Regions from separate parts of the Paraburkholderia sp. CNPSo 3281 genome, predicted to be linked through region 4. Evidence: predicted binding sites of a transcription regulator. Region 4 holds the regulator's gene; each other region holds the start of a gene.
The links. Region 4 encodes HrcA, which represses chaperone genes, less so after heat shock. Its sites were predicted from a motif close to TTAGCACTCNNNNNNNNNGAGTGCTAA; they were not measured.
Positions count from the first base shown of each region.

Region 1 (7,784 bases), 240 kb from region 4:
ATCCGCAAGGGCTTGGCACAGCAGCAGCCCGACGCCGTCTGGGAAGTGCCCTATCTCCCGATCGATCCCGCCGATCTCGGCCGCAGCTACGACGCGGTGATCCGCGTGAACAGCCAGTCGGGCAAGGGTGGCGCGACCTATCTGCTCGAGCGCGGCATGGGCTTCACGCCGCCCCGCCGCGTCCAGATCGAGTTCAGCCACGCCGTGCAGACCGCTGCCGATACCTCGGGCGAAGAAATCACGGGCGATGCGGTCTGCGCACTGTTCGCGCGTGAGTACTTCGAAACGCGCGGGCCGGCTGCCAGCGCCGGTTCAGGCCGTGTGCGCTGGGAAGGCCGTGATGTGGCCATGCCGGCTGCCGCCAGCAGCGACGAAGCGCATGCGCAAGCCGTTGCCGCCGCCATCGCGGCGATGGCCGGCGAGCGCATCGAAATCACATCGTTCGAGACCGAGCGTACCTCGCAGGGCGGCACGGCCGTGTTCGTCGGCGCGCGCGTGGGCGGCCAGCCATTGCGCCACGGTGTGGGCGTGGGCGAAGACGCGGTCCATGCGTGCGTCGCGGCAGTCGTCAGCGCCGTGAATCGCGCGGTCTGGCCGCAAGTGGATCGGCGCGCGGCGGCCTGACACCTTCCGCGCGTGTCGCGCGCGGTGCGCGAAGCAGTTTGAGTTTCAGCAGGGAAATCGGCGGCATTGTTGAGCGCCGGCGGCAAAACGGGCCGCCGGCGTGCGCCTGAAGCGCCCAAGCGGTGTTTCAGCGAGTGGACTTACCGGTCGTCACTCGATCGCGCAACGCGTCGCCTGCCATGCGAGCAGGCGCCAGTGGCCCCCTTCCTGCGTCTGGATCGCCGTATAGGCAATAGGAAAGAGCAGCGCACCGTTATTTGCTTCCATCTCAATGAGCACGCGGCCGGAGACCACGCAGGCCTCGTTGCCCGCGTGCAGCACGTCCTGCGACTGGATCTCGATCTGGCGGTAACGGCGGCGGCCCGCCGTGATCGCGTCGATGAACTGCTGCTTGGTTTCGCGTTTGCCGTTGGTGTGGACGAAGGTCGCGTGATCGGACAGCAACTGGTCCAGCGACGTGCCGTCGCCGTCGACCATCGCGCGAAAACGCTCGCGCTCAAGTCCGCGAATCGCATCGATTAGTTTTGCCGCCATCGCTAGAGCCCCTTGCGCGTCGACCCGCGCATGAGCGGAGATCTACGCCGAAGATTTTCTACATACGTCTGGCTGAAATTTATACCAGGTTTTAGCGCATGGATACTTGCGATCAAAGACAACGCCTCCATGTATGGTGCATACGCCACGCGCCCGGCGAAAACCGCGCGTGGCGCTAGCGTCATCCCCACGGCCGCGCCCGGATGTCGCAGCGCAGCACTTTCGTCTTTGTCCGATGTCTATTTGTCAGATTCCGTGGCAAAGTCCAGGCGCGCTCCGCCGCCCTTCTAGCGCCGTTGATTCAACCCTTTATTTCTCGTGCTTTCGCGCCGGATTGCTGCCCCGTTCTAGAGTGTTCCTTCGGCCTGCCCCCTGCGCGGGCCTGCGCCGGGCGCCAGGCCCCACCCTGCTTGACTGCCGCCGTTTAGTGTAATCTATCGATACAACCATTTCGATAGGCACCAAGGAACCTTGAAGCCCCTACAGACTCCAAGTATTAGCACTCGGGAATTCAGAGTGCTAACATCCACCGTGGAGTCGGTGTCTGACTTTTGCAAGATTCCTGAGGAGTTCGCTACGTGAGCAACGCAATGACCATGACCCTTCCGAGTACGCTGAGCCCGTCGTCGGCCAAGGCCGGGGGCTCATTGGCGCTCGCGAATGCTTCCCTGTTGCCCGGCCAGCTGGGCAACATCGACGCCTATATTCAGGCCGTGAACCGGATCCCGATGTTGACGCCACAAGAAGAGCGTCAGTTCGCGACCGAGTTTCGCGAGCAAAACAATCTTGAAGGCGCGCGCCGCCTGGTGCTGTCGCACCTGCGTCTCGTGGTGTCGATCGCGCGTAATTATCTCGGCTACGGCCTGCCGCACGCCGACCTGATTCAGGAAGGCAACATCGGCCTGATGAAGGCCGTGAAGCGCTTCGACCCCGAGCAGAACGTGCGCCTCGTGTCGTACGCCATGCACTGGATCAAGGCTGAGATCCACGAGTACATCCTGCGCAACTGGCGCATGGTGAAGGTCGCCACGACCAAGGCGCAGCGCAAGCTGTTCTTCAACCTGCGCAGCCACAAGCAGGGCCTGCAGTCGTTCACGCCGGAGGAAATCGACGGCCTCGCGCAGGAACTGAACGTGAAGCGCGAAGAAGTCGTGGAAATGGAAACGCGCCTCTCGGGCGCCGACATCGCGCTCGAAGGCCAGACCGAAGACGGCGAGGAGTCGTTCGCCCCGATCGCCTGGCTCGCCGACTCGCACAACGAGCCGAGCGCTGTGCTCGCCGCACGTTCGCGCGACCGCCTGCAGTCGGACGGCATTGCGAGCGCGCTGGAAGCGCTCGACGCACGCAGCCGCCGCATCATCGAGGCGCGCTGGCTCAACGTGGACGACGACGGTTCGGGCGGCTCGACCCTGCACGAACTGGCCGACGAGTTCGGCGTTTCGGCCGAGCGCATTCGCCAGATCGAGGCGAGCGCCATGAAGAAGATGCGCAGCGCGCTCGCCGACTACGCGTAACCGTCGCCAGGTCTCAACGCCAAACCGAAAACCCCGTTCCCGCGAACGGGGTTTTTCTTTTGCGCGCTGTATCGCGCTGTATGCCAGTGAAAAACGCCGCGGCACCCTGCCGCGGCGTTTTGTTTCCGGCGCTGCTAAATCGCCGCGGCGCTCGGTACAACGTATGCTGGTTGTCAGCGGATCGATTACGCCGGCTGGAGCGCCAGTTCACGTGCATAGCGCGGTGCGGCGTCGCCGACCACGATGTGCAGCGTATCCGCCGAAGTCCACGCTACGTCGAGCGCGCCGAGGCGCTCGCGATCCACGGCCGCCGGGTCGCGCACGATCACGCGCAGGCGCGTGGCCGCCACCGCGTCGAGCGAGACGATGTTGGCAACGCCGCCGAACACCGCAAGCCAGCGCGACGGATTCGGATCGAGCGGGCCCTGCGCGATACCTGCGCTCGCGCTCGCCTGAGCAGCCTGAACGGCCTGACCCGCAGGCTGCGCCGCGGGCGCCGTCCTGACAGCGGCCGCGCCATCGCGTGCGATCTCACCGCGAATCTCGTCGGCGATGATGTCCGCTTCGGGCCCAATGATGACCTGCACGCTTTCGCCGCCGCGCTTGAGCACACCGCGCGCGCCGATCGCCTTCAACGCCGGCTCGGAAACATGCGCCGGATCGGCCACTGTGAGACGCAGACGCGTCGTGCAGGCATCGACCACCTTGAGGTTGGCCGCGCCGCCCAGCGCATCGATATAACGCGCAGCACGCGAGAGCGACGCCGCCGTGGCCGCGCCGCCCGCTGCCACCGCCACGCCCGACATCGACGAGGCGATTGCCGTATCGCCCGCCGAGGCTTCACGGCCCGGCGTGGGAAGATTGAAGCGGCGGATGAAGAAGCGGAACAGCCCGTAGTACACGACCGCATAGACCACACCGAGCGGAATCGCATACCAGCCATGCGTGGAGAGCCCGTAGTTCAGCACGTAGTCGATCGCGCCCGCCGAGAACGTGAAGCCCAGCTTGATACCGAGCAGCGAGCAGATCGCAAGCGACAGCCCCGTGAGTACCGCGTGGATCGCGTAGAGCACGGGAGCGAGGAACATGAACGTGAACTCGATCGGCTCGGTCACGCCCGTGAGGAACGAGGTGAGCGCCATCGAAAACAGCAGGCCACCCACCATCGCGCGCTTGTCCTTCGGGGCTTCATGCAGCATCGCGAGGCACGCTGCCGGCAGGCCGAACATCATCACCGGGAAGAAGCCGGCCATGAAGCTGCCCGCCGTGGGGTCGCCCGCGAAGAAGCGGTGCAGGTCGCCCGTGACGGCCGCGCCGCCCGCTGCCGGCGTGAACGAGCCGAACACGAACCACACGAGCGAGTTGAGGATGTGGTGCAGACCCGTGACAAGCAGGAGCCGGTTGAGCAAGCCGTATACGAAAGTGCCGATCGCGCCCGCCGTAGTGAGCCAGTGGCCGGCCGTGTCGATCACACCCTGCACCGGTCCCCAGACGTAGCCGAACGCGATACCCAGCACCAGACACGTGAGCCCTGTGACGATCGGCACGAAGCGTTTGCCGCCGAAGAACGCGAGGAACTCGGGCAGCTTGATGTCCTTGAAGCGGTTGTACAGCATGCCCGCGACGACACCGGCCACCACGCCCGACAGCACGCCCATGTTGAGCTTGTCGTTGATGTCCTTCATCACGGCCGTCTGGACCAGATAGCCCAGCGCGCCCGCGAGGCCGGCGACGCCGTTGTTGTCTTTCGCAAAGCCCACTGCAATGCCGATCGCAAACAGCAACGGCAGGTTATCGAAGATCGCGCCGCCCGCGTCGGCGATGATCTTGATGTTGAGCATGTCGGCCTGGCCGAAACGAAGCAGGATGCCGGCGACCGGCAGCACTGCGATGGGAAGCATCAGCGCGCGGCCGAGGCTTTGAATCTTGAGAAACGGATTGCCATCCATTGAACTGCCTCCAGTCTCTATCTCTTGCTTGACGTGTGTGGGTGAGAGAAGCCGGCGCGCGATCGCTGCGCGCGCCGGCGTGTTTTTAAGGATTGCTTAGGGTGGGTGAAACAGAAACCATCAATCGAGCGGCCAGCTTTCGCGGCTTGCCGCACGCACGGCTTGCGCCGATTCGAGTGCGAGTGCGTTCTGCGCGCGCTCGCGACAGTCGTTGTAGTCGAGCTTGCGCACGCGCGCCTTGATCGACGGCACCGAAACCGGATCGACGGAAAGCTCCGTCACGCCGAGGCCGACGAGCAGCGGCACCGCGAGCGGATCGCCCGCCAACGCGCCGCACACGCCGACCCACTTGCCGTGCTGGTTCGCGCCCTCGACCGCCGCCGCCACGAGACGCAGCACGGCCGGGTGCAGACCGTCGGCCTGCGCCGCGAGGTCAGGCTGGCAACGGTCCATCGCGAGCGTGTACTGCGTGAGGTCGTTGGTGCCGATCGAGAGGAAATCGGCGTGGCGCGCGAGCTGGTCCGCGAGCAGCGCTGCCGAGGGCACCTCGATCATCACGCCCACCTCGATCGGCTCCGTGCGGCCCGCTTCACGTGCGAAGGTGTCGATGCGCTCGCGCAGGCGCACGAGTTCGCCCACGTCGGTCACCATCGGCAGCAGGATGCGCACCTTGCCCGCCGGCTTCACGGCGACGAGTCCGCGCAGCTGGTCGTCCAGCAGATCGGGACGCACCTGCGCGAGGCGGATGCCACGCAGACCCAGCGCCGGATTCGGCTCGGGCGGCAGCGTGAGATAGTCGACTTCCTTGTCCGCGCCCACGTCGAGCGTGCGGATGATCGCGGTGCGGCCCGCGAGTGCGTCCGTGATGGCCTGGTAGCTCTGAAGATGGTCTTCCACCGTCGGCGCGGCCTGGCGATGGATGAAGAGCAGCTCCGTGCGCAGGAGGCCCACGGCGTCTGCGCCGTTTTCCACCGCCGTGTTGGCGTCTTCCAGCGTCGCGATGTTCGCGGCAACTTCCACCGCGTGGCCGTCGCGCGTGGCCGCGGCCTCGTGCGAGGTGCGGCGATTCGCTTCGCGCACGCCGGCCTGGCGCTGCTTTTCGCTGCGCGCGCGTTCGATGTCGAACGCGCTCGGCGTGTACGCAAAGCGGCCAGCACCCGCATCGATGACGACTTCGGTGCCCTCGGGCACCGCATGCAGCGCGTCGCCGAGCGCGACGAGCGCGGGAATGCCGGCCTGGCGCGCGATGATCGAGGCGTGCGAGGTCGCGCCGCCGCGCGCCATCACGAGCGCCATCACGCGCTTGCGGTCGAGCGAGGCGAGATCGGAAGGCGTGAATTCGTCGGCGGCGAGTACGGCTTCCTCGGGCAGCGTGCGCGCGGCCGTGTTCGACAGACCAAGCGCGCGCAGCACGCGCTTTTCGAGGTCGCGCAAGTCGGCGGCGCGCTCCGCGAGCAGCGGATCGTCCACCTTGCCGAGCACCGCGATCTGCGCGCGGATCGCTTCGCGCCACGCGTAGCCCGCGCTCTTGCCGAGACTGATCGCGTCGCGCGCAGCGTCGACGAGCGTCGGGTCTTCGAGCAGCACGCGGTGCATCGTGAAGATGCCCGCCTCGCCAATCGCGCCGCGCTGCGAAGCCGTGCGCACGCTCTGGTTCAGCTCGGCGTCCACCGCGGCGATTGCCTTGTCCAGCAGGCGGCTTTCCGCGGCCGATGGGCCGCTCGCGCGTTCCGGCGGCGTGAGTTCGGCTTCGTCCCAGCGCACCAGCTTGCCCACCGCGACGCCCGGCGCCGCGCACACGCCCGCGAGCACGCCCGGCTCGGCGGACGACGCCACGGCGGCCGCGGCTTCCTGCATCACGGGCGCGGGCGACTGCAGTCGCGCCGGTGCTTCGCCGCCCTCGCCGGGCGCTTCGCGCAGGAGTTCGCCCGCTACGGCGTCCACGGCGCGCTGCGCCTCCAGGCCGATGCCGACGAGTTCGATGGTCGCGCCCTCGCCCGCGCCGAGGCCCAACAGCCCGACGACGCTCTCGATGGCGGACTTGCGTTCGCCAAAGCGGACCTCGACGCGCGCGTCGATGCCGCGCACCGCTTCGCGCGCCCGCGCCGCGGGCCGCGCATGGAGACCGCCCGCATGCGTGAGCGTCACGCTGCGGCGCACTTCGTTTGCGATCAATTCGTGGGCGGCCGCGATCTCCGCGCCGTCGCGCATGCGCAGCACAAGCAGCGCGGACTTGCCCGCTTCGACGTGACCCGCGCCCGCGCGCTCGATCACTTCGAATGCATCCGAATTGGCGATCGCGACGACCGAAACGAGGCTCGGCGCATTGCACGCCACCACGTCGAGATCGAACTCGATCAACGTGTCGCCGAGCCGCACCTGCGCGCCCTGCGCGACCTTCGGCGTGAAGCCCTTGCCGTTCAGCTCGACGGTGTCGATGCCGACGTGCATGAGCACCTGCGCGCCTTCGGCCGTTTGCAGCGTGACCGCGTGGCCCGTGCGCGCGAGATGCACGACGATGCCGTCGCACGGCGCGACGACACGGCCGACGAGCGGATCGACGCCGATGCCGTCGCCGAACAACCCTTCCGAGAACACCGGATCGGGCACCGACGCGAGCGGCACGACCGGCCCGGTGAGCGGAGAGACCAGTACGATGTGCCCCTCGACGCGAGTATGCGGATCCATCAGGCGAGACTCCTCGATGCGTTCCATTCGCTTTCCAATCTAGTGGGTTTCGGTGACTTTGTTCAGGTAACGCGGCTCGTCAGGGTTGCGGCCGCGCGCGGCGGCGAGGCCCGCCGCCATCACGTAGAACGACAAAATGGCCGCGATGGGATCGAGTGCCGCATCGGCAGCCGTTTCGAGCGGCAGCGCAGCGCCGGCTACGTCGGCGGGCGCCGCGAGCAGCACGCGCGCGCCGCGCTTTTCCATGTCGCGGGCGAACTCGATCAGGCCTGCCTGCTCCGGCCCGCGCGGGGCGAACACGAGCAGCGGGTAATCGCGGTCGATCAACTCCATCGGGCCGTGGCGCACTTCGGCGCTCGAAAACGCTTCGGCCTGAATGCCCGAGGTTTCCTTGAGCTTGAGCGCAGCCTCCTGCGCAACGGCGAGGCCGGGACCGCGGCCGATAACAATCATCTGTTTCACGACGCGCAATTCT
Region 1 covers NZ_JAMBPS010000002.1:283,685-291,468, forward strand. Annotated here, with positions in the region: gene leuA (2-isopropylmalate synthase) at 1-624, shown strand, start outside; gene M3I56_RS03310 (nuclear transport factor 2 family protein) at 775-1,158, opposite strand; gene rpoH (RNA polymerase sigma factor RpoH) at 1,737-2,672, shown strand; gene nagE (N-acetylglucosamine-specific PTS transporter subunit IIBC) at 2,858-4,621, opposite strand; gene ptsP (phosphoenolpyruvate--protein phosphotransferase) at 4,742-7,336, opposite strand; gene M3I56_RS03330 (SIS domain-containing protein) at 7,349-7,784, opposite strand, start outside.
Region 1: rpoH (RNA polymerase sigma factor RpoH) is a predicted target of HrcA. The motif match lies at 1,655-1,681, and genes of this name have one in related genera.

Region 2 (7,784 bases), on a different contig from region 4:
CCGGCTGCGCGACCCATTTCGCCAGGTCCTGGCCGATCTGAATGTACGTCCCGCGCTCCGGGCCGGTCACGATTTTGTAGTTCGCGTCTGCAGCGGCGGAGACGGCGAGCGGCGCAAAAAGCAAGGCGACCAGTCCTGCCAGTGCCGCGAGGGTCATTTTCAGCATGATTTTTCGCCCACGTTGGAAGTGATGAACGGCGGTTCCCTATTTCATGGAATCGTTTTCAATGTGTGGCTTCGGAGGGGGCGGCGTGCTTCCAACCGAGTTGGAGAATTGCGCGTTCCTGTGCATCGGCGCCGTTGTCGTTGCTGGGCGGACCCGGCGCGCCCGTGCTGGCGGATTCGTCCGCAGCGGACGCCGTGGCGCTCGCATTCGCATCGCCGAGGTCCGTTGGATTCACGGTCGCTGGAGAGTTGGTCGCGCCCGGCAGCGGGGGAGGCGGCGCGGATGCGGGTGGGTCTTTCGATGCTGACGGGGTGGCCGCGGCCCAGTCTTGCGACGACGGCAGCGGTACGGTGCGCGCATCGTGCGGCAGTGGCACCGCCGCATCCATTTGCGCTGCGCCCCTCGGCGAACGGAGCGGCGACCAACCCGTCGCCAGAATGGCGCGCTCCATCAACGATCGCGCGTGCAGGCTGCCCGGATCAATCGCGAGCGCCTCCGATGCCTGTTGCTGCACGCAGGCCCAGGCACGTTGCGTCGCGCATCGGTCTGCGCTTTGCAGCGTGTCGTCGCGGCGTTGCGCGCGTGCTGCAATGTCCTGCGCGTCTTTGAAGTGCGGAATTGCGCCCGGTTTCGGCGCGGCGAACTGCGGCCCCGTGTCGGCAGCCGGGGGCATCACGTTAGTCTGTTGATGAGGCGAGTAGGGCGGGACTGAACCGTCCGTCGAGTACGTGGTGCTACGAGCTTCGAGGGGCCCCTCCTGCTTGTGCCGTTCGCCGAACAGCACAAACGCGGCACACGCGATCGCGAGAATGAGCGAGACGAGTAAAAGCCCCTTCGTGAAGCGCTGGCGACCCGTGTGCCGGAGCAGCCGCCGATACTCGAGCTCATAGTGGTGGAGATAGTCGGCGTGCACCGATGGGCGATTGGATGCGGACGCACCGGCCGGCGATAGCTTCGCGACGGCAGGCATAGGCACTGCCATAGGGCCATGGGCTCTTGACGCGGCTTTCGGATGCACGCGTGCAGCGGTATCCAGCGGACGATCCGCGCCGCAGTAAGGGCAGGAATCGATCTGCTGGTAGAGCACTCCCCCACAGAGCTTGCATGGTGTGGGGAAACTCTGGTCACGAGCAATCTGAGCGGACATGCTGTCGTTCCACCGTCATGGCGACGCCATTTCGGCATGTTCAGGATCGTCGTTGAAGCGATCGGCGAGGCCTCGCGGAACCCACGATCTGCATGCGCAGGAAAGCGGCGGTGCCTGACCGGACGCAGCCGCTTGAAAGATCATATGAGGGATTGTCCATTCATACGCTAATTACCAGTGTTGCTTACCGCACATATGCGTTGCCGCTGGCCTCAAAGCCAGCGCCGCTGGCGCACGTCGAAAAGCACGGGTGAGCTGGCGCCCGACGGAGTCGGCGAAGCCCTGAATCCGACCGACCTTAAGAAACTGGGCACGCGGTGGTTTTGGCAACGAGGCCGGTCGGACCGACTACTGGCGAATGCGCGCGCCCGCGGCTTGTGCTCCGTCAATAGTGCTAGCGCATGACAAAACATGGATCGATAATTCCACTCTATGAATATGCGTCGTATTGTTGAGCGCGTGCGCGCATTGGCGTGGTAACAATTCCCTTTGGTTGATTGGCCCAGTCCTCGGCACGGGGTTGGGGATTTCCCCGAGAGGCGTCTCAGATGGCTCGACACGCGAGAGCGCGCCTCTACTTCCAGACCCAGGCGCCCCCTTGTCTTCCCAAGTGGGATGGCATGCTATGTCATTGTTTTAACTGGAAAATATTATGGCGTGGCACTCAAATCCGGGCGCCCGATAGTTCAAATTGGATTGACAAAGAGTGGTTCCCACCTCAACGGCGACTTCCCATTCCGCCCTTCTTGAATTTGTCACTCCTCGTCCATATAATTAGCACTCACCGCATGAGAGTGCTAACAACTCTGGTGCTAACAACATCTCTGGCTGGCGGTTACCGGCAGCCAGGTTTTCTTGAGTCTCTTCAAGTCCCAATCAACAGAGGAAATCCATGAACCTTCGTCCTTTGCATGATCGCGTGATCGTCAAGCGCCTGGATCAAGAAACCAAGACCGCTTCGGGCATCGTGATCCCGGACGCAGCGGCAGAAAAGCCGGATCAAGGCGAAGTCCTGGCCATCGGCCCGGGCAAGCGCGACGACAAGGGCGCCCTGATCGCGCTCGACGTGAAGGTCGGCGATCGCGTCCTGTTCGGCAAGTACGCTGGCCAGACCGTCAAGGTCGATGGCAACGAACTGCTCGTGATGCGTGAAGAAGACATCATGGCCGTGGTGAACAAGTAAGTTCATTCCACCGCTCACTATTCAAGAATTCAAGGAGTTAGAAGATGGCAGCTAAAGACGTCGTGTTCGGCGATTCCGCCCGTTCCAAGATGGTTGAAGGCGTGAACATTCTCGCCAACGCAGTGAAGGTCACGCTGGGTCCGAAGGGCCGCAACGTGGTGCTCGAGCGCTCGTTCGGCGGCCCGACGGTCACCAAGGACGGTGTCTCGGTCGCAAAGGAAATCGAGCTCAAGGACAAGCTCCAGAACATGGGCGCGCAAATGGTCAAGGAAGTGGCTTCCAAGACCAGCGACAACGCCGGTGACGGCACGACGACGGCTACGGTTCTGGCCCAGTCGATCGTCCGCGAAGGCATGAAGTACGTCGCATCGGGCATGAACCCGATGGACCTGAAGCGCGGCATCGACAAGGCCGTCGCAGCAGCGATCGAAGAGCTGCGCAAGGTCAGCAAGCCCTGCACGACCAACAAGGAAATCGCGCAAGTCGGCTCGATCTCGGCAAACAGCGACACGTCGATCGGCGACCGTATCGCTGAAGCGATGGACAAGGTCGGCAAGGAAGGCGTCATCACCGTCGAAGACGGCAAGTCGCTGCAAGACGAGCTGGAAGTTGTCGAAGGTATGCAGTTCGACCGCGGCTACCTCTCGCCGTACTTCATCAACAACCCGGACAAGCAAGTCGCCGTGCTGGAAAGCCCGTTCGTCCTGCTGTTCGACAAGAAGATCTCGAACATCCGTGATCTGCTGCCGGTTCTGGAACAAGTCGCGAAGGCTGGCCGTCCGCTGCTGATCATCGCTGAAGACGTCGAAGGCGAAGCCCTCGCAACGCTGGTCGTCAACAACATCCGCGGCATCCTGAAGACCGTCGCCGTCAAGGCTCCGGGCTTCGGCGACCGTCGCAAGGCCATGCTGGAAGACATCGCGATCCTGACCGGCGGTCAAGTCATCGCGGAAGAAACCGGCCTCACGCTCGAAAAGGCAACGCTGGCCGAACTCGGTCAAGCCAAGCGCATCGAAGTGGGCAAGGAAAACACGACGATCATCGACGGCGCTGGCGAAGGCGCGAACATCGAAGCACGCGTGAAGCAGATCCGCACGCAAATCGAAGAAGCGACCTCGGACTACGACCGCGAAAAGCTGCAAGAACGCGTTGCCAAGCTGGCAGGCGGCGTGGCAGTGATCAAGGTTGGCGCTGCGACCGAAATCGAAATGAAGGAAAAGAAGGCACGCGTGGAAGACGCGCTGCACGCAACCCGCGCTGCCGTTGAAGAAGGCATCGTCCCGGGCGGCGGCGTTGCGCTGATCCGTGCACGCACGGCAATCGCCAGCGTGAAGGGCGCCAATGCAGACCAGGACGCCGGTATCAAGATCGTCCTGCGCGCGATGGAAGAGCCGCTGCGCCAGATCGTCACGAACGGCGGCGAAGAAGCGTCGGTGGTCGTGGCAGCGGTTGCAGCTGGCAACGGCAACTACGGCTACAACGCAGCGACCGGCGAGTACGGCGACCTGGTTGAAGCCGGCGTGGTCGACCCGACCAAGGTCACGCGCACCGCACTGCAAAACGCAGCTTCGGTTGCTGGCCTGCTCCTGACGACGGACGCTGCTGTTGCTGAAGTGCCGAAGGAAGATGCTCCGATGGCCGGCGGCATGCCCGGCGGCATGGGCGGCATGGGCATGGACATGTGATTACGGCTCGCGCCGAAATTACATCGCCGTGCAGGGAACGCCCCGTGAGGGGTGTTTCCCTCGCCCGAAAAGAAAAAAGCCCGCAGCGATGCGGGCTTTTTTTCGTCCGGGCGGTTTGCACGCTTGGCCTCCGGGTAGAAGGCCAAGTCGTAGTTTTATTGCTTCGCTTCGCCCGGAGATGCTTCATCCGCGTCCGTGTCGTTGCTCCGCGCCCAGAAGAACCGGTCGGGCAGCCACGCGCCCATGCCCGGCCTGAACGCGTTCTGCACGGCCTGATACACATATTCCTGCGCCTCGCGCACGGCCTCGGGCGGCTCCTGCCCATTGGCAAGCAGCGCGGCGATGGCGGCGCCGAGCGTGTCGGTCAGGCCCATCATCGGCTGCGTGGAGCGGTCCCACAGGTCCTGGCGCAACTGGCCATCTTCGCAATACAGCGTATTGACCACGCGATGCGTGCCCGTTTCCATCGCCAGGATGAACTCGCAGCCCATGGCGAGCAGGTGTGCAATGGCCGCGTCGACGCTGGGCGCCTCGGCGTCGCCATCCGGCTGCGCGAGCGCAATCAGCGTGGCGGAGTCAGCCACGAGCAGCGTGGTTTGCGGCACGAGCAGGTCGGCCATGGCTTCGCGCAGCTCGTCGGCTGCGAGCACGTGCTCGTCGTCGAGCGTGAAGTCGGGGGCGAGGATGAGCGGCAAGTCGTCGTAGTCGGCGACCACTTCGGCGATCGCGCTCACGACCTCGGCGCGCGCGCACGCGCCGACCTTGAACGCCGCGATGGGCATGTCCTCGAGCAGCATGCGCGCCTGGGTGGCGACGGTTTCCGGATCGAGGCCGGTCACTTCATCGCAGCCCGCGGAGTCGCGCACCGTGTAGCCGGTCAGCGCGGTGACGCCGTGGCAACCCATGCTGGCGAGCGTGAGCAGGTCGGCTTGCAGTCCGCCGCCGCCGGTCGGGTCGGAAAGGCCGAAGGTGAGGACGATGGGAGGGGTGTCGCTGGGCATGAACGTGGCGAGATGGATTGGACTTCGGGCGCGGCGTACCGCGCCGTCATAAGAGAGTGCTTCAATTATGCGGCTTATCGATGAATCCGGGGGACGGATGACGCCGGCGCGTGCGACGATTTTTCCGCGCTGCACGAGCCGCTCGCGGCAACGCATTCTGTTTGATCCCGTGCAGGCCAGATTTCCTCTTGCTAGGCATGGAAACGGCAACAAGGTACCATCATGGCTCTCGTTTCCCCGATTTTTTTTCCGACTGGTTTCGGACTTTTCGACGCGGCATAAGAATGGAATATAGAAGCTGGATGTGCCTGATCTGCGGCTGGATTTACGACGAAGAAGCCGGTTTGCCAGACGAAGGCATTGCCCCCGGCACGCGCTGGGAGGATGTCCCGATCAACTGGACCTGTCCTGAGTGCGGCGCGCGCAAGGAAGACTTCGAGATGGTCCAGATCTGAGCGCGTTGCTCAGGTAGCTGGCGATAGCCGGCGCGCAGTCTGGCTGCAGATTCCAGAAGTGTGGCGGGTGCGGAGTGCGGTGTCGCGACGGCGGGCACCGTATTTGCGCTTGCCGTCGCGGTTGTCGACGCTAACGTCGACGCTGCTGTCGAGATTGCCCGCCTGGTCGGCCCGCTAATGTTTTCGGCGCTGCCCTATGAGTCATCCTTCAAGCTCTGATGTGCGGTTCGAAGCGTTGCCGAATCCGCGCGGCGGCACGGTGCCGTTCGCGCATGGCGCGCTCGCCCAGGCGCTCGCCGCGCTGGAAGAGCAGCGTGACGTGGCCCGGCCGCTGCGCCAGGCTGCCCGCACGCTGCACGATGCCGGCTGGCTTGCCGCTGCGCGCTTTGCCGATACGCTGCTCCTCGCTTCCCCGCTCGCGCTCGCCGCGCCGGTGCCCGTAGCACCGCCGCCGGGCTTGCCCGCGCGGCCGCTCCATGCTCCCGAGGATGCGCAGGGCGCGGAAATCCGCGCCTTGTTCAGCGAGGCGCTCAAGGAACTCGCCGCCGCACTCGAACGCCGCAATCTGCGCGAGCTGGCGTGCTCGCCCGCGCTTTTCGCGCGCCAGCACGCGCTCGTGGCTGCGCTCGCGCAGTACATGCCGGGCGTTGCGCTCGCCTACGAGGACGTGGCGTTGCAGGGCCGGCCGCTCGCGCCCGCCTCGCTGCATCCGCAGTCGGCGCAGCGCTTCGGCCAGGTGCGGGCTCGCTTTGAGCAGGCGCTGCTGCATGCGCTGAAATCGCAAATCGGCAACGGCAGCCGTGCGGCCAACGCGCTCGCGCTCGCGGCGTTCGACGAAATGGACGCCTGCATGGCCGAGCTATCGAGTCCCGATCCCTACGACTTCTGGCGACTTGCCGCCGCGTGCGGACGCGCGTTGCGGCGCGGCGTGGTGTCGTGGGGCGACGAGGGCGTGCGGCGGCTTTACGCGCGCTGCAATCTGCTGATCGGCGAGCACGCGCGCGGCCTGCGCTTCGCGCCGCAAACGCTCGTGCGCTCGACGCTGGCGCTGCTCTGGCGCGACTACGCGCTCTTCGGGGCCGCCGCGGAAGACACTGCTGACGTCGATCTGCTACACGACTACGGCTTGACCGTGGAATGGCACATTGCCGGGACGCAAGCCTCGGAGGCGCTCTGGGAAGCCGGCAGCGCGCAGGCCGGCGCGCTCGCGGCGCGCCTGGCGCCCACGCGTGAGCTGGGCGCGCTGGTTGTGAACAGCAGCGCGTATGAAGATTTCCTGCAGACCGCCGATGCGGCGATGATCGCGCTCGGCACGCACTCGCGCACGTTGACGTTGCGCGGCGCGGGCGCGGAGGCGGCCGACGCGCTGGTCGCGGCCGAGGCGGCGTATCGCATCGGCGCCGCGGCCTGGGCGCTCGGTCTCGGGCACGTCGGCCAGCTCGCGGATGCACTGGGCCTCGCCTGGCGGCGCACCGCGCACGCGGCAACGCTCGCGGCGCTCGAGGCGCGGGGCGCGCCGTCGGTTCAGGCGCCCGGTGCCGAAGCGATCGAGCACGCCAGCGAGGCGCTGCGCGCCATGCTGCACAAGGTCGCGGCGGGCGTCGCGCAGCCTGACGCGACGCCCGCTGTGCGCGCGCTAGGCGCGGCGATCGTCAGCGGCGCGGCGCAAAGGGCGGTGCAAAATGCAGTGCAAAATATTGCGCACTGAATGTACCGGGCGGGTGGATCAGCGGTGTGCGCCTGGCCCCGCAGGCGCCGGGCATTGGCCTTGCGCCCCGTGCCCATTGCCTTGCAAGGGCGCAGCGCGCGCGTGTTAGAGTGAGCCATTCCCTGCAATGCGCAACGCGTAGCGGCAGGCAAAGTGCGAGGCAGCCATCGGGCGCCCGACCTCCGGCCTGGCAGCGCGCCGCCATTGCGCATCGTCTTTGCTAGAATTCAAACCATGTCCAAGAGTACCGATCGCATCAATCTGACCAACCAGTTCCTGATCGCCATGCCGAACATGGCGGACCCCACGTTTTCAGGAACGGTGGTCTACCTTTGCGATCATTCGGAGCGCGGCGCGCTCGGTCTCGTCATCAATCGGCCCACCGACATCGATCTCGAGGCACTCTTTTCCCGCATCGACCTGAAGCTCGAAATCGAGC
Region 2 covers NZ_JAMBPS010000031.1:24,066-31,849, reverse strand. Annotated here, with positions in the region: gene M3I56_RS25835 (TAXI family TRAP transporter solute-binding subunit) at 1-166, opposite strand, end outside; gene M3I56_RS25830 (hypothetical protein) at 225-1,313, opposite strand; gene groES (co-chaperone GroES) at 2,206-2,496, shown strand; gene groL (chaperonin GroEL) at 2,541-4,181, shown strand; gene M3I56_RS25815 (hydroxymethylpyrimidine/phosphomethylpyrimidine kinase) at 4,337-5,182, opposite strand; gene M3I56_RS25810 (rubredoxin) at 5,467-5,637, shown strand; gene M3I56_RS25805 (hypothetical protein) at 5,834-7,345, shown strand; gene M3I56_RS25800 (YqgE/AlgH family protein) at 7,580-7,784, shown strand, end outside.
Region 2: groES (co-chaperone GroES) is a predicted target of HrcA. The motif match lies at 2,088-2,114, and genes of this name have one in related genera.

Region 3 (7,784 bases), on a different contig from region 4:
GCTTTAGGCGCCTCATGCACCGTGGCATCGGTCGTGAGCAGCAGCCCCGCTACCGAAGCCGCGTTTTGCAGCGCCGTGCGCGTGACCTTGGTCGGATCGAGCACGCCCTTTTCGACCAGATCGCCATATTCGCCGGTCGCCGCGTCGTAACCGAAGTTGCCCGTGCCTTCCGCGACCTTCGCCGCCACCACGCTCGCTTCTTCGCCCGCGTTGCTCACGATCTGGCGCAGCGGCTCTTCCAGCGCGCGCAGCACGATCTTCACGCCCGCCGTCTGGTCGGCGTTCTTGCCCTTCAGGTCGAGGATCGCCTGACGCACGCGGATCAGCGCCACGCCGCCACCCGGCACGATGCCCTCTTCCACGGCCGCGCGCGTGGCATGCAGCGCGTCGTCCACGCGGTCCTTCTTTTCCTTCACTTCGATCTCGGTGGCGCCGCCCACCTTGATGACGGCCACGCCGCCCGCCAGCTTCGCCACGCGTTCCTGCAGCTTCTCGCGGTCGTAGTCGGAGGTCGCTTCCTCGATCTGCACGCGAATCTGCTTCACGCGCGCCTCGATGGCGCCCGCTTCGCCCGCGCCGTCGATCACCGTGGTGTTTTCCTTGCCCACCTCGATGCGCTTGGCCTGGCCCAGTTCCTGGAGCGTGGCCTTCTCGAGCGTGAGGCCCGTTTCCTCGGCGACCACCTGGCCGCCCGTGAGAATCGCGATGTCTTCAAGCAGCGCCTTGCGGCGGTCGCCGAAACCCGGCGCCTTCACGGCCACCGTCTTCAGCACGCCGCGAATGTTGTTGACGACGAGCGTGGCGAGCGCCTCGCCCTCGATATCCTCGGCAATCAGCAGCAGCGGGCGCCCGGCCTTCGCCACCTGTTCGAGCAGCGGCAGCAGGTCGCGAATGTTCGAGATCTTCTTGTCGTGCAGGAGGATGAACGGATTGTCGAGTTCGGCGACCTGCTTGTCCGGGTTATTGATGAAGTACGGCGAGAGATAGCCGCGATCGAACTGCAGGCCCTCCACGACGTCGAGTTCGTCGGCGAGCGACTTGCCGTCTTCCACCGTGATCACGCCTTCCTTGCCTACGCGATCGATCGCCTCGGCAATGCGCTGGCCAATCGACTCCTCGCCGTTGGCCGAAATCGTCGCGACCTGCGCAATCTCCTTGCTCGTCGTGGTGGGCTTGCTGATCTTCTTGAGTTCTTCCACAGCGGCCACCACGGCCTTGTCGATGCCGCGCTTCAGGTCAAGCGGGTTGAGCCCCGCCGCCACGTACTTCTGCCCTTCGCGCACGATCGCCTGCGCAAGCACGGTGGCGGTCGTGGTGCCGTCGCCCGCTGCGTCGCTCGTTTTCGAGGCGACTTCCTTCACGACCTGCGCGCCGATATTCTGGAGCTTGTCGGCCAGTTCGATTTCCTTGGCGACCGAAACGCCGTCCTTCGTCACGACGGGCGCGCCGAAGCTGCGTTCGAGCACGACGTTGCGGCCCTTCGGGCCGAGTGTGACCTTGACGGCGTCGGCGAGCAGGTTCACGCCTTCGATGAGTTTGGTGCGGGCGATATCGCCGAATACGATGTCTTTGGCTGCCATGATGACGTGCTCTCTCCGGTTCTTACTTATTGATTGACGACTGCGACGATGTCTTCTTCGCGCAACACGAGGAGTTCGTTGCCGTCGACCTTCACGGTCTGGCCCGCGTATTTGCCGAACAGCACGCGGTCGCCCACGCTCAGGTCCGGCGCAATGCGGCGGCCGTCGTTGTCGCGGCGGCCCGGCCCCACGGCCAACACTTCGCCCTGGTCGGGCTTTTCGGCGGCGCTATCGGGAATGACGATGCCCGACGCAGTGCGGGTTTCCTGGTCGAGTCGTTTGACGATCACGCGATCGTGCAGTGGGCGCAGGCTCATGGGTGGCTTCCTTGCGGTTATCTCTCGGTTATTCGCGGTGAAACTGGCACTCGCCGCTTGCGAGTGCTGATGGAAAACCGAGTATAGAAAGCCGGCGCGCGCCGCTCCAATAACGGATTGGCAGATCGATATCTCGGTTACGGGCTTATCGATATCGCGCGGAAGTGGAAAACGGCAAAGGGAGAGAGGAAAAGAAGAAGGGGAGCGGCGTCAGGCAACGCCGCTCCGGGGTCGTGCTACTGCCGCGGCGCCAGACCGCGAATGACCGACACGAGCGCATCGACTTCTTCGCACGTGTTGTAGAACGCGAGCGAGGGCCGCACGGTGGCTTCCAGACCGAAACGGCGCAGAATGGGCTGGGCGCAATGATGCCCCGCGCGCACTGCAATGCCTTCGCGGCTCAGCGCCTGTCCCACCTCTTCGGTGCTGTAGCCCTTCAACACGAACGACAGCACACTGGCCTTGTCGCGGGCCGTGCCCACGAGGCGCACGCCCGGCACCGGCGCGAGCACGCTCGTTGCGTAGGCAAGCAGATCATGCTCGTAACGCGCGATGTTTTCGATGCCGACGCGGCTCACATAGTCCAGCGCGGCGCCCAGCCCCACCGCATCGGCGATATTGCCGGTGCCTGCCTCGAAGCGCGACGGCGGCGGCTGGAACACAGTCCGCTCGAACGTCACGTCCTGGATCATGTTGCCGCCGCCCTGCCATGGCGGCATGTTTTCCAGCACCTCGCGCTTGCCGTACACCACGCCGATGCCGGTCGGCCCGTAGATCTTGTGGCCCGAGAACACGAAGAAGTCCGCATCGAGCGCCTGCACGTCCACCCGCATGTGCGAAATCGACTGCGCGCCGTCGACCAGCGCCTTCGCGCCCGCACGATGCGCAAGCTCCACGATCTCGTCCACCGGCACGACCGTGCCCAGCGCGTTCGACACCTGCGTGACCGAGACGATCTTCGTGCGGTCGTTGAGCAGTTTGCGGTACTCGTCCAGCAGCACCTGGCCTGAATCGTCGACCGGAATGACGCGCAGCCTGGCGCCCTTGAGCGCGGCGAGCTGCTGCCACGGCACGATGTTCGCGTGGTGCTCGAGATGCGAGACGATGATCTCGTCGCCCTCGCCCACGTTCTGCACGCCCCAGGTCTTCGCGATCAGGTTGATCGCCTCGGTCGTGCCGCGCACGAACACGATCTCTTCGGGCGACGATGCATTGATGAAGCGCTGCACCGTCTTGCGCGCATGCTCGTACGCGTCGGTCGCTCTCGCCGCGAGCGTGTGCGCCGCGCGGTGAATGTTCGAGTTCTCGTGCGCGTAGAAGTACGCGAGGCGGTCGATCACGGCCTGCGGCTTGTGCGTCGTCGCGGCGTTGTCGAACCACACCAACGGCTTACCGTTCACGCGCTCCTGGAGGATCGGGAAGTCGCGACGCACCGCATTGACATCGAAAGGCGGATGCGCGCCGCGCAACGGCACGCCCTGGCTCACGCCTGGCGCTGCTGCCCGTTCGCCGAGAAAGTATCGCGCGGGGCCGCCGTTTGCATCGTAGTCCAGATGATTGAGCGCCAGCAGGCCACGCAGCGCATCGTCGCCCGGCAACCCGAACGCTTCGGGAGAAGCGAGCCCGTGCACCGGCACCTCGATATCGCGCGCCGTATCGCGCCAGCCGTTGCCCGCCGTTTCCGTGAAGTAGAACGGCGCACGCTCGCTCGTCGTGGCTCGCACTGGCTCGGACGGCTCGGCTACCGCGTAAGCCTGCGGCACGCCAAGCAGCGCACCGCCCGCGCGCGGCTCCAGCGCCGGCGCGACCGTCACCGCATTGTCGGGCAGCCCGTTCGCCGCCGCCGCATGCGGCGCGAGCGCGGGTACGCGATTGCCGAGCGAAAGCACGTGCGTGGGCGCGGAAGGCGCGAGATTCAAGCCCGGCGCCTTGCCTTGCGGCGGCGCGAAGCCCGGCACGCCCGTGCCGGTGCCGCCCGGACCCGCGAGCGGCGAGCCCGCCGGCGCCGGATTGCTGATCGAGGCGAGTATCGGCGCGGCCGCCGGCAATGCGGACGGCACGCCGCCTACCGCGCCGCTGCCTGCCGCGACGCCGGGCGCGCCTGCGCCGCCCGGCAACGTGCTGAAAAACTCGTTGGCGAGCCGCGCGAGCGTGGCGGGATCCGGCAGTCCGCCCGGCAACGGCGGATGCGCGATCTCCGTTGGCTTAGCGGTAGGTGTCAGGGTAGTCATGGTACTTGCCGATTTCCACGTCATCGAGCACAGCCAGCGCATCCGGCGAATGAACCGCAAGCGAGCAGTAAAGCGAGATCAGATACGACGCGATCGCCTGGTTGTTGATGCCCATGAAGCGCACCGACAGCCCCGGCCCCTGCTCGCCCGCCACGCCCGGTTGATACAGGCCCACCACGCCCTGGCGCTTGTCGCCCACGCGCAGCAACAGGATCTTGGTCTTGCCGTCGGCAACCGGCACCTTGTCCGAAGGAATCAGCGGAATGCCGCGCCACGTGAGGAACTGCGAACCGAACAGGCTGACCGTAGGCGGCGGCACGCCGCGCCGCGTGCATTCGCGCCCGAATGCGGCAATCGCGAGCGGATGGGTAAGGAAGAACGCGGGTTCCTTCCACACCTTCGTGAGCAGTTCGTCGAGGTCATCGGGCGTGGGCGCGCCGGTCAGCGGGAAAATGCGCTGGTCTTCCTCGACGTTCGCCAGCAGGCCGTAGTCGGGATTGTTGATGAGCTGGCTTTCCTGCAACTCCTTGATCGTCTCGATCGTGAGGCGCAGTTGCTCCTTGATCTGGTCGTGCGGGCTGCTGTACAGGTCGGAAATCCGCGTGTGTACGTCGAGCACCGTGCTCACCGCGTTGAGGAAGTATTCGCGCGGCTGCTCTTCGTAAGGCACGAATGTCGTGGGCAGCGTGCCTTCGTCCTCGCGAGCCGTGCAGGCGGCACGCACTGCTTCGGGATCCTTAACGCGGTTCAGACGATAAATGCCGGCTTCGACCGGCACCCATTGCAGCAGGTGCGTAAGCCAGCGCGGCGTGATCGTGGAAAGCTGCGGGACGGTTTTGGTGGCATTCGCCAGTTGCCGCGCGGCGTTATCGCCAAGCGCGGTCTGGCCGCTCTGAATTGAGGACATGAACGAGGGCTCCGGTTACTTATAACAAAAACTGCTTTGCTTATGACGACGGTCGATTATCAGGAGCCAATGGAGCCGGATCAACCGGCTATAGACGGCAGCGTGCAGGGACGACTCAGGAAGACAACGGGCTGGCGGGAAGCGAGACGGCGGCCCCGCCCGCAAGCAGTTCCGCGATACCCACGCCGAAAGCCAGCGCAAGCTTTTCGACAGTCACGATCGATGCGATGGCCGTGCCGCGCTCGATTTCGCCGACATAGGTGCGGTTGAGTCCCGCATGCTCGGCGAGCCGCTCCTGCGACCAGGCCTGTGCCTCGCGCAGGCGGCGCACCTTGGCGCCGAAGTCATGGACGATCGCGCTCATCATGCCGCGCCCATCGTGATCGCATCCGGCGCGGCGCTACCCGTCCGTCCATTCGCCGGTGCGCGCACGTCGTGCCTGGAAATCGCCTGGGTGATATGCGCCCCGGCGGGAACGCTTTCGGTCAGCCAGACATTGCCGCCGATCACAGCGCCGCGCCCGAGCGTCACACGCCCGAGAATCGTCGCGCCCGCGTAAATGACGACCTCGTCTTCGACAATGGGATGACGCGGCAGCCCTTTCTCGAGATTGCCGGCCGCGTCGCGCGGAAAGCGCTTCGCGCCGAGCGTCACAGCCTGGTAGACGCGCACGCGCTCGCCAATGACGGCGGTTTCGCCAATCACGACCCCCGTGCCGTGATCGATGAAGAACGCGCTGCCGATTTGCGCGCCAGGATGAATGTCGATGCCCGTGGCCGCATGCGCCAGCTCCGAGATGATGCGCGCGAGCAGCGGCAAACCGAGCCGGTAGAGTTCGTGGGCGAGCCGGTGGTGAATCATCGCCAGCACGCCCGGATAGCAGAGCAGCACCTCGTCGACGCTGCCCGCGGCCGGATCGCCGTTGAACGCCGCGAGCACGTCGCTGTCGAGCAATCCACGGATGACTGGCAGGCGCTGCGAGAACGCACGCACGGCGGCCAATGCGCGTGCATCGATTTCGCCGTGATCGGCCTCCGCGTGGCGCGCCTTGTAGCGCAGTTCGAGCCTCGCCTGCGCCAGCAGTGCGTGCAGCGCGGCGTCGAGCGCATGGCCGACGTAGAAGTTCTCGCTTTCCTGGCGCAGGTCGGGCGGCCCGAGCCGCATCGGGAACAGCACGCCCTTGAGCGTTTCGACGACCTCGGCCAGCGCTTCGCGCGCGGGCAGGTCGCGCCCGCCCGGCTCCAGGGCGCGGCGCTGCAATTCCCGCCATTGCTGACGCACGCCCTGCAGCGCGTCGACGATTTCCGACACATGAAATACGGTCACGCCAGTTCTCGCTTCGTTATTCGTTAGGGGCATGAGGAACAGGCTTTAATCCTGCACCCACGGTAAATCATGAAAACGCCAGCCATTACGGCGCCCGCGCCGCCCGGCTTCGTCCAGGTCGCCTTCAAAGCCTTCGGTGACGTTGAACACACGGGTAAAGCCCGCCTTGGTCGCCGCTTCGGCGGCCTGTCCCGACCGGTTGCCGCTGCGGCACAGCAGGACGATAGCCGCGCTCTTGCCCGTCTTGGCCTCGAGTTCGCGCACGAAGCGCGGATTGCGCGTGAAGCTCGTGCCGGTGGCCCACGCCACATGCAACGTATCGGGCACGTGGCCAACGAACTTGCGCTCTTCGGCCGTGCGCACGTCTACGAGCACCGCTTCGCCCGCCTGATGGAGCGCCCAGGCTTGCTGCGGCGTCACGCTGCCCGCGTAGGGCAGGCCGGCCGCGTGCGCGGCGCCGCGCGCCGCTTCCAGATCCGCGTGCAGCGGCTTTTCATGCAGTTCCACTGTCATCAGTGTCTCCTTAATGTGGGCGGCAGCGCTCCGACCCTCGGAGCGCTGCCGCCTATAGCCATCAGGATTCCACTATGCGAGGGCGCCGCCGCAGTTCCAACCAATAAAAACTGATATCCAAATGGGCGCAGGTGTGAGAAGCAATCGCGCGAATTCGATCGCGTGCGCTCTCGTCAGCAAGACGCCGGCCTGCCGCGCTGGTCGATCCACAGTCGCGCCCAGCGCGAGGCGTACGCAATGGCGTGATCGGCCTCGAAGAAGTAATCGAGTGCGTCGAAGGTAAACGACGAACCGGCGGGCGACGACCTGTTCTCGATGGACAGGTTCGCCGCGTAGAGTCCGCTAGGCAATACGTGTGCGGACGCTTCAACTTCGTAGCCCTTGTATCGCATGAAGGCTCCCGTAATGACAAACGCGGACACAAGCGCCCGCGGCACTTCATCCTGCTGCAAGAAGCGCGCGACGGCAAAGAAGGCTTTGGCGTTAGCAAATCAGCACGGGCATCACTTCGTCATCACGATGCACTTTGCCTGCATGGGCGGGAATAATCACGCTGGAACGTCCGATGACAAACGACAGCATATGGTTTGCGCAATTCATTATTTCGCGGCTAGCCAGGTTCGACATTACGCTGACATTCGATGTCGTTTTCCAATACTTACGCCATTTAATTAGGTTTACATACGATTCGATTCATGGCGACGTGTACGCACGTATGCAGACCGCCCTCACCTCAAGCGCCTCTTCACTTCGATCCGCACGGAGACCGATTCATGGCCGCATTGCACGGTTCCAGCCTCACCCCGCCCGCCCCGAACGGGCAACGCCGCAAATGGCTGCGTGCCGCCAGCGCGACCGCGCTGAGCGCGACCGCGCTGAGCGCGCCGGTTCTGACGCTCGGCCGCAAGGC
Region 3 covers NZ_JAMBPS010000017.1:110,605-118,388, forward strand. Annotated here, with positions in the region: gene groL (chaperonin GroEL) at 1-1,580, opposite strand, end outside; gene M3I56_RS18805 (co-chaperone GroES) at 1,607-1,897, opposite strand; gene M3I56_RS18810 (family 2A encapsulin nanocompartment cargo protein cysteine desulfurase) at 2,134-4,128, opposite strand; gene M3I56_RS18815 (family 2A encapsulin nanocompartment shell protein) at 4,103-5,035, opposite strand; gene M3I56_RS18820 (helix-turn-helix transcriptional regulator) at 5,151-5,399, opposite strand; gene epsC (serine O-acetyltransferase EpsC) at 5,399-6,361, opposite strand; gene M3I56_RS18830 (rhodanese-like domain-containing protein) at 6,407-6,874, opposite strand; gene M3I56_RS18835 (hypothetical protein) at 7,048-7,266, opposite strand; gene M3I56_RS18840 (ABC transporter substrate-binding protein) at 7,648-7,784, shown strand, end outside.
Region 3: M3I56_RS18805 (co-chaperone GroES) is a predicted target of HrcA. The motif match lies at 1,941-1,967, and genes of this name have one in related genera.

Region 4 (7,784 bases):
CCGAGACGATAGGCTCGGCGTACCGGCTTTATCGCAAGCTGCAGCACCAGTTGCGGCTCGACGGCATGGAAAAGGCGCGTGTCGATCCGGCGCGTGTGGAGCGCGAGCGCGAGGCCGTGCTGGCGTTGTGGAAGCGCGTGTTTGGGGAGCGGGGAGAGGCGTAGCGCGAGTGCGCTACGCGTCGATGGGCGGTGCGGCTGATGCGCCTCATACGTGAGGCGCAGTCTCGATCACGCCGCCAACATCTCCTTCGCATGCCGCCTGGTCGTCGCGGTAATCTCCAGCCCGCCCAGCATGCGCGCGACTTCTTCCACCCGGCCGCCCTTGTCGAGCGGCGTGACGTCCGAGACCGTGCCGCCGTTGCCGTCGCCGGACTTCGCCACCTGGAAGTGGTGATCGCCGCGCGCCGCGACCTGCGGCAAGTGCGTGACGCACAGCACCTGGCGTGCGCGCCCGAGCTGGTGCAGCAGGCGGCCCACCACTTCGGCTACGCCCCCGCCAATGCCCGTATCGACTTCGTCGAAAATCAGCGTGGGCGTGGGGCTCGCCGCGCTCGCGATCACGGCGAGCGCGAGGCTGATACGCGCGAGTTCGCCGCCTGAAGCGATCTTCGCGAGCGGACGCAGCGGCACGCCGGCGTGGCCCGCCACGCGGAATTCGATCTGCTCCAGACCGTGCGCGCTGCCGATCGGCTCGCCGGTCGAGCTGCTGCCGAGCGCCACGAGCGCGACTTCGAAGCTGCCGCCCGCCATCGACAGTTCCTGCATGCCTTGCGTGACCGCCGTGCCGAGCGCCTTCGCCGCCTTGGCGCGCGCCTTCGAGAGCTGGCGCGCCTGCGCGAGATAGGCGTCCTGCGCCTTCTGCCCGGCGGCGCGCAGGCCGTCGAGATCGGACGCGGCGTCGAGCGCCGCGAGCTGCTGGCGGCGCGCCGCGTGTTCCTCGGGCAGCGTCTCGGCCGGCAGGCGGAACTTGCGCGCCGTCGAATGCAGCGCGTCGAGGCGCCGTTCGACCTGCGCGAGATGCTGCGGATCGAGATCGAGGCGTTGCGCGTAATGCGAGAGCGAGTAGGCCGCTTCCTGGATCTGGATCGCGGCCGGTTCGAGCGCGGCGAGCGCGTCGTCGAGCTCGGCGTCGACTTCGGCGAGAGAGCGCAGCTTCGAGACGATCGAATTCAGCTGCGAGAGCATCGCCTCGTCGGATTCCGATAACGCCGCGAGCGCGCCTTGCACGCCTTCGATCAGATTGGCCGAGTTCGAAAGCCGCACGTGCTCCGCGTTCACTTCTTCCCATTCGCCCGGCTGCGGCGCGAGCTTGTCGAGCTCGGCGAGCTGCCACGCGAGGCGCTCGCGCTCGAGCTGCAGCTCTCGGTCGCGCGACATGGCGCTTTGCAGTGCGAGACGCGCGTCGCGCGCGTCGCGCCACGCGCGCGTGACGGTGGCGGCGAGATCCGTGAGGCCTGCGTGCGTGTCGAACAGTTCGCGCTGCGCGTCGGGGCGCATGAGCAGTTGGTGCGCATGCTGGCCGTGGATGTCCACGAGCATTTCGCCCAGCTCGCGCAGCTGCGCGAGCGTGGCCGGCGTGCCGTTGATGAAGGCACGCGAGCGCCCGCCGCTGTCCACCACGCGGCGCATCATGACCGTGTGCTCGCCATCGCCGTTCGTGAGCGCCTGCTCGTCGAGCCAAAGCGCGGCATGCGCGGGCACATCGAACTCGGCGGTGATGTCGGCGCGGCTCTCGCCCGTGCGCACCACGCTCGCGTCGGCGCGCGTGCCGAGCGTGAGGGCGAGGGCGTCGATCAGGATCGACTTGCCCGCGCCCGTCTCGCCGGAAAACACGGTGAAGCCGCTGTCGAATTCGAGGTCGAGCGCGGCGACGATCACGAAGTCGCGAATCGAGAGATGGCGAAGCATGGCGTCTGGTTCTGCTCTTTTTGGATTGGCTTTGATGACCGTGGGACTGCTGGCTGCATGGCAACGGCCCCGCGCGCTTCACGCGAAGACGCGGGTTTAGTCCTCCGGATCGCCCTGCAGCGAGGGGTGCTCGTTCCAGTGCAGCTTCTTGCGCAGCGTGCGGTAGTAGCTGTAGCCGACCGGGTGCAGGAAAGGCACGGTGTGGCGCGAGCGGCGCACCTCGATCACGTCGTTCAGCTCCAGCGCCGTGAACGACTGCATGTCGAAGTTCACGTTGACGTCGCGGCCCGCCACGATCTGGATACTCACCTTGCAGTCGTCGGGCAGCACGATCGGGCGGTTCGAGAGCGCGTGCGGCGCGATCGGCACGAGCACGATGCCTTGCAGCTGCGGATGCAGGATCGGCCCCTGCGACGAGAGCGCGTAGGCGGTCGAGCCCGTCGGCGTCGCGACGATCAGACCGTCCGAGCGCTGGTTGTACATGAAGCGGCCATCCACGTTCACGCGCAGTTCGGCCATGCCCGAAAAGCCGCTCCGGTTCACGACCACGTCGTTGAAGGCTAGCGCGTGGTAGATCGGGTCGCCGTCGCGCGTGATGCGCGACTCCAGCAGCGAGCGTTCCTCGCGCTCGAACGAGCCCGCCAGCAGTTGCGGCACGACCTCCTGCATCTCGGAGAACGCGATGTCGGTAATGAAGCCAAGCCGCCCGTGGTTGATGCCGATGAGCGGCGTGCGGTAGGGCGCGAGCTGGCGGCCGATGCCGAGCATCGTGCCGTCGCCGCCGAGCACGACGGCCACGTCCGCGCGCGCGCCGATTTCGGCCGGCTGCAGCGCGGGATAGCCTTGCGCGCCGATTTCCTCTGCGGTCTGCGCTTCGAACACGACCTCGAAGCCGCGCTTCGAAATGGTCTGGGCGAGCGCCGTCAGCGGCTCGGCAATGCCTGGCGTATTGCTGCGCCCAACGAGCGCAACCGTCTTGAACTGGCTCTGGATCTTCTGGATCTGCATGCCGGCATTACACCATAGTCAGGTCACGAAAAGAACCTGGCGCAAGCCGGGTGCGGCCCGCCAGGCCTTGCGCGCCGCGCCCTCCAGCCCGAAGCCGGTGACACGGCGATGACAACGCGCGTTGTGCCGGGCGAGGGGGCGTGCAATGTGTCGTGCAATCCGCCGGGCGACGGCGGCCGATACCGGGCCGCCCCACCCTGCGGGCAGGCCCGCCGGGCCCGGCCTGGCGGCGCACTCGCAGCCAACCCGCCATTAGGCTAAAATTTTGAGTCATGCTAGATCCTCGCGCACAAACCCTCCTCAAGACGCTGATCGAGCGCTACATCGCCGAAGGTCAGCCGGTCGGCTCGCGCACGCTGTCGCGCTATTCCGGCCTGGAGTTGAGCCCGGCGACGATCCGCAACGTCATGTCGGACCTCGAGGAGCTGGGTCTCGTGTCCAGCCCGCATACCTCGGCCGGGCGTGTGCCCACGCCGCGCGGCTATCGCCTGTTCGTCGACACCATGCTCACCGTCGAGCCCAGCTCCGACGACGACGCGCTCACGCGCGCGGTGAAGACCACGCTGCGCCCCGGCGAGCCGCAGAAAGTGGTGGCGGCGGCCGCCAGCGTGCTGTCGAACCTCTCGCAGTTCGCGGGTGTGGTGCTGACGCCCCGGCGCAGCCACGTGTTCAAGCAGATCGAGTTCATGCGCCTGTCCGACAAGCGCATCCTGCTCATCATCGTAACGCCCGAAGGCGACGTGCAGAACCGCATCATGGCGACGCAGCGCGACTTCACGCCTTCCGAGCTCATCGAAGCCTCGAATTACATCAACGCGCACTTCGCGGGCCTGTCGTTCGACGAGGTGCGCCGCCGTCTGCGCGAGGAAATCGACGCGCTGCGCGGCGACATGACCACGCTCATGCACGCGGCCGTGACCGCGAGCACCGAAGAGCCCGAAAGCGGCGACACCTTGCTCATTTCCGGCGAGCGCAACCTGCTCGAAGTGGCCGACCTTTCCTCGGACATGGCGCGCCTGCGCAAGCTCTTCGACGTGTTCGACCAGAAAACCAGCCTCCTGCAGCTGCTCGACGTCTCGAGCCACGCGCAGGGCGTGCAGATTTTCATTGGCGGCGAGTCGCAACTCGTGCCGATCGAGGAAATGAGCGTGGTGACGGCTCCCTACGAGGTGAACGGCAAGATCGTCGGCACGCTCGGCGTGATCGGGCCGACGCGCATGGCGTACAACCGGGTGATCCCGATCGTCGACATCACTGCGCGCCTGCTCTCGCTCACGCTCAGCCAGAACTGAGCGCCGCATCGGGCATACCGGCATCGGGCATACCGGCATCGGGCACACCCGCCTTTCCGACGATCATCCCCGCAAGGCGTGGCGCACGCCATCGGCCGAATGGCCAACGCGCGGTGAGTCGCTGCGTCGCGGCTCCGGCTTGGCCCGTCAGGGGCGCCCGCTATAATGCTTGTTTCATGCAATCGTTGCTGCGCATTCGCGCGGCGCCACTGATCGCCTATGCGTTTCGACCTGGAGCGGCCTTCGCAGTCCGCCGCGGCGCATCGCGTCGCCGTGCTGCTCATCAACCTGGGCACGCCGGACGCGCCCACGCCGCGCGCCGTGCGCCGCTATCTCGCGCAGTTTCTCTCGGATCCGCGCGTGGTCGAGATTCCGGCGCCGGTCTGGCAGGTCATCCTGCGCGCGCTGATCCTGCCGTATCGCGGCCGTTCTTCGGCGAAGAAGTACGCGGCGGTCTGGACGCCCGAAGGTTCGCCGCTGCGCGTGCACACGCAGAAGCAGACCGACGGCCTGCGCCATCTGCTGCAGATCAACGACTACACGGTCCTCGTCGATTACGCGATGCGCTACGGCACGCCCGACATCCCGGCGATACTGAACCAGCTCAAGCTGGCGGGCGCGGAACGCATCCTGCTCATGCCGATGTACCCGCAGTACTCGTCGTCGACCACGGCCACGGCGTTCGACGCGGCCTTTGCCGCGCTGCGCCGCATGCGCAACCAGCCGGAAATCCGCACGGTGCGCGGCTATCACGACCATCCGGCGTATATCGCGGCGCTCGCGGCCCAGGTGCATCAGTACTGGCACGCGCACGGCAAACCCAATTTCGCGGCGGGCGACCGGCTCGTGCTGAGTTTTCACGGCGTGCCGAGCCGTACGCTCGATCTGGGCGACCCGTACCACGACCAGTGCCAGCAAACGGCCACGCTCCTCATGCACGCGCTGGAGCTGACGCCGGTCGAATGCCGGGTGACGTTCCAGTCGCGCTTTGGGCGGGCGCAGTGGCTCCAGCCGTACACGGCGCCCACGCTGCGGGAACTGGGCGCGGGCGGCGTGCGCCGTGCTGACGTGTTCTGCCCCGGTTTCACGGCGGATTGCCTGGAAACCATCGAGGAAATCGGCATGGAAGTGCGCGACGAGTTCCTGCACGGCGGCGGCAAGGAGTTTCACCGCATTGCGTGCCTGAATGCCTCGCCGGCGTGGATCGCGGCGCTAGGCGAGATTGTTGCGCAGCACCTGCAGGGCTGGCCCGTGCAGGCCGCAGCGCCGGCTGGCGCAGTGGCCTGACCGCGCGGACTGAGCGTGAACTGAGCGGCGCATCCGGAAAGCTTCTGATGAACTACAAGATTTCGACTGACCCTGGCGCGCGGCTGCGCATCGACAAATGGTTATGGGCGGCGCGCTTCTTCAAGACGCGCTCGCTGGCCTCGGACGCCGTGGGCAAGGGGCATGTGCGCATTGGCGGCGACGCCGTGAAGGCGTCGAAGGACGTGCGCGTGGGTGACCTCGTCGAAATCGAGATCGATCACGTGGTCTGGGAAGTGCAGGTGCTGGGGATTTGCGAGGTGCGCGGACCCGCAAGCATCGCGCAGACGCTTTATGCGGAAACCCAGGCCGGGCGCGAGAGGCGCGCGGCGGAGCAGGACCGGCGCCGGCTCTTTCGCGAACCGGCTGCCGTGTTGCAGGGCAGGCCGACCAAGCGCGACCGCCGCACTATCGACAAATTTTCGCGTGAGGGTTGAAGAGCGCTTCCATCGTAGCGTGCACGCCCCCGTATTCCGTCGTGTTTTCGTTCACGGCGCCCGACATGCAGATGGTCGTAGTTCCGGCGATGAGTACCAGCGCGACCACCGATATGGCAAAGGTCAGTTTCACGGTACTCCCCTTGGGATCGCGGCAAAACGGCCAGTTTCGAGGCCCGGTTAGCGTTTTTATGCGCGGCGATGCCGCTAAAAAATGTGCTGACCGTGGGCCCATTCGGTGCGGTGCCGGGCTCAGGGTAAACGCGCCATGAGCAGCACCTGTTCCTGAGTGTAGGTCAGGGATGTCCCTTACTCAATTTCATTTTTGCGGCGCTGCAGTAATGGTTGTTACGGGCGATTTCGCGGCTTGGATCTCTGTATAAAAAAGCCGCGGGAGCCCCTTGAAACAAGCGATCCGGCACCCATGTGCTGTCGCAATGCACGAAGCCTCTGTCGCGTTGGCGCAACGGTCGTCGGCGCGGTAGAGCGGGTCGCGGAATGGCGCCCGAAACTTTGTTCCCTTTTTCACTATTCAACGACGTTCAGCGACATGGAAAACACGCAAGAGAACCCGACGAGCCAGAACCCCACGCCCGCGGACGAGGCGTCGCAAGCAGCCCAGCCCCAAAAGGCTGACGCCGCCGAGCAGGCAGCCCAAGGCGGCGTGGACCAGAATGCTGCGGCGCCTGCCGAGGCCGCACTGGCCGAAGCCCAGCTTAACGAAGCCCGAGCGAAGGTCACCGAATTGCAGGACGCCTTCATCCGCGCCAAGGCCGAGACCGAGAACGTGCGCCGCCGCGCGCAGGAAGACGTCGCCAAGGCGCACAAGTTCGCGATCGAAAATTTCGCCGAGCATCTGCTGCCGGTGATGGACAGCCTCGAGGCCGCACTCGCCCATAACTCGGACGACCTCGCCAAGGTCAACGAAGGCGTCGAGCTCACGCTCAGGCAGCTGACCGGCGCGCTCGAGAAGGGCAAGGTCCTCGCCATCAACCCCGTGGGCGAGAAGTTCGATCCGCATCGTCACCAGGCCATCTCGATGGTGCCGTCCGAGCAGGAAGCGAACACGGTGGTCAGCGTGCTGCAAAAGGGCTATGTGATCGCCGACCGCGTGCTGCGTCCGGCGCTCGTGACCGTTTCGGCACCGAAGTAAGAATAATGTAAGAAGCGCGGCGGCGTGAAGGAACCAAAAGGAACCCAAACGGCCCTGCGATTGAAAAAAATGATGGAACGCATAGCCCAAACCCCTTGAAATCGCCGTAGCGGCACTTATTTGGGCAGTAGTTCCGTATTGAAGTGGACGCCAGCCGCGCACAAGGGAAAACGCGGCTCGAGCAGGCAGTTACCTGCGCAGCGCGAAAGCGGCGTCCGCACAGCGACCAAAATCTGGAGATTTGACAAAAATGGGCAAAATCATTGGTATTGACCTCGGCACCACCAACTCGTGCGTGGCGCTGATGGAAGGCAATCAGGTCAAGGTGATCGAGAACTCGGAAGGCGCCCGTACGACGCCGTCGATCATCGCTTACATGGACGACAACGAAGTGCTGGTCGGCGCACCGGCCAAGCGCCAGTCGGTCACCAACCCGAAGAACACCCTGTACGCAGTCAAGCGCCTGATCGGCCGCCGCTTCGAAGAGAAGGAAGTGCAGAAGGACATCGGCCTGATGCCCTACAAGATCGTCAAGCACGACAACGGCGACGCCTGGGTCGAAGCGCATGGCTCGAAGCTCGCGCCGTCGCAGGTTTCGGCTGAAGTGCTGCGCAAGATGAAGAAGACCGCTGAAGACTACCTCGGCGAGCCGGTCACCGAAGCCGTGATCACGGTTCCC
Region 4 covers NZ_JAMBPS010000002.1:41,423-49,206, reverse strand. Annotated here, with positions in the region: gene glnE (bifunctional [glutamate--ammonia ligase]-adenylyl-L-tyrosine phosphorylase/[glutamate--ammonia-ligase] adenylyltransferase) at 1-164, shown strand, start outside; gene recN (DNA repair protein RecN) at 231-1,910, opposite strand; gene M3I56_RS02290 (NAD kinase) at 2,007-2,918, opposite strand; gene hrcA (heat-inducible transcriptional repressor HrcA) at 3,191-4,210, shown strand; gene hemH (ferrochelatase) at 4,430-5,497, shown strand; gene M3I56_RS02275 (RNA-binding S4 domain-containing protein) at 5,545-5,952, shown strand; gene grpE (nucleotide exchange factor GrpE) at 6,503-7,105, shown strand; gene dnaK (molecular chaperone DnaK) at 7,356-7,784, shown strand, end outside.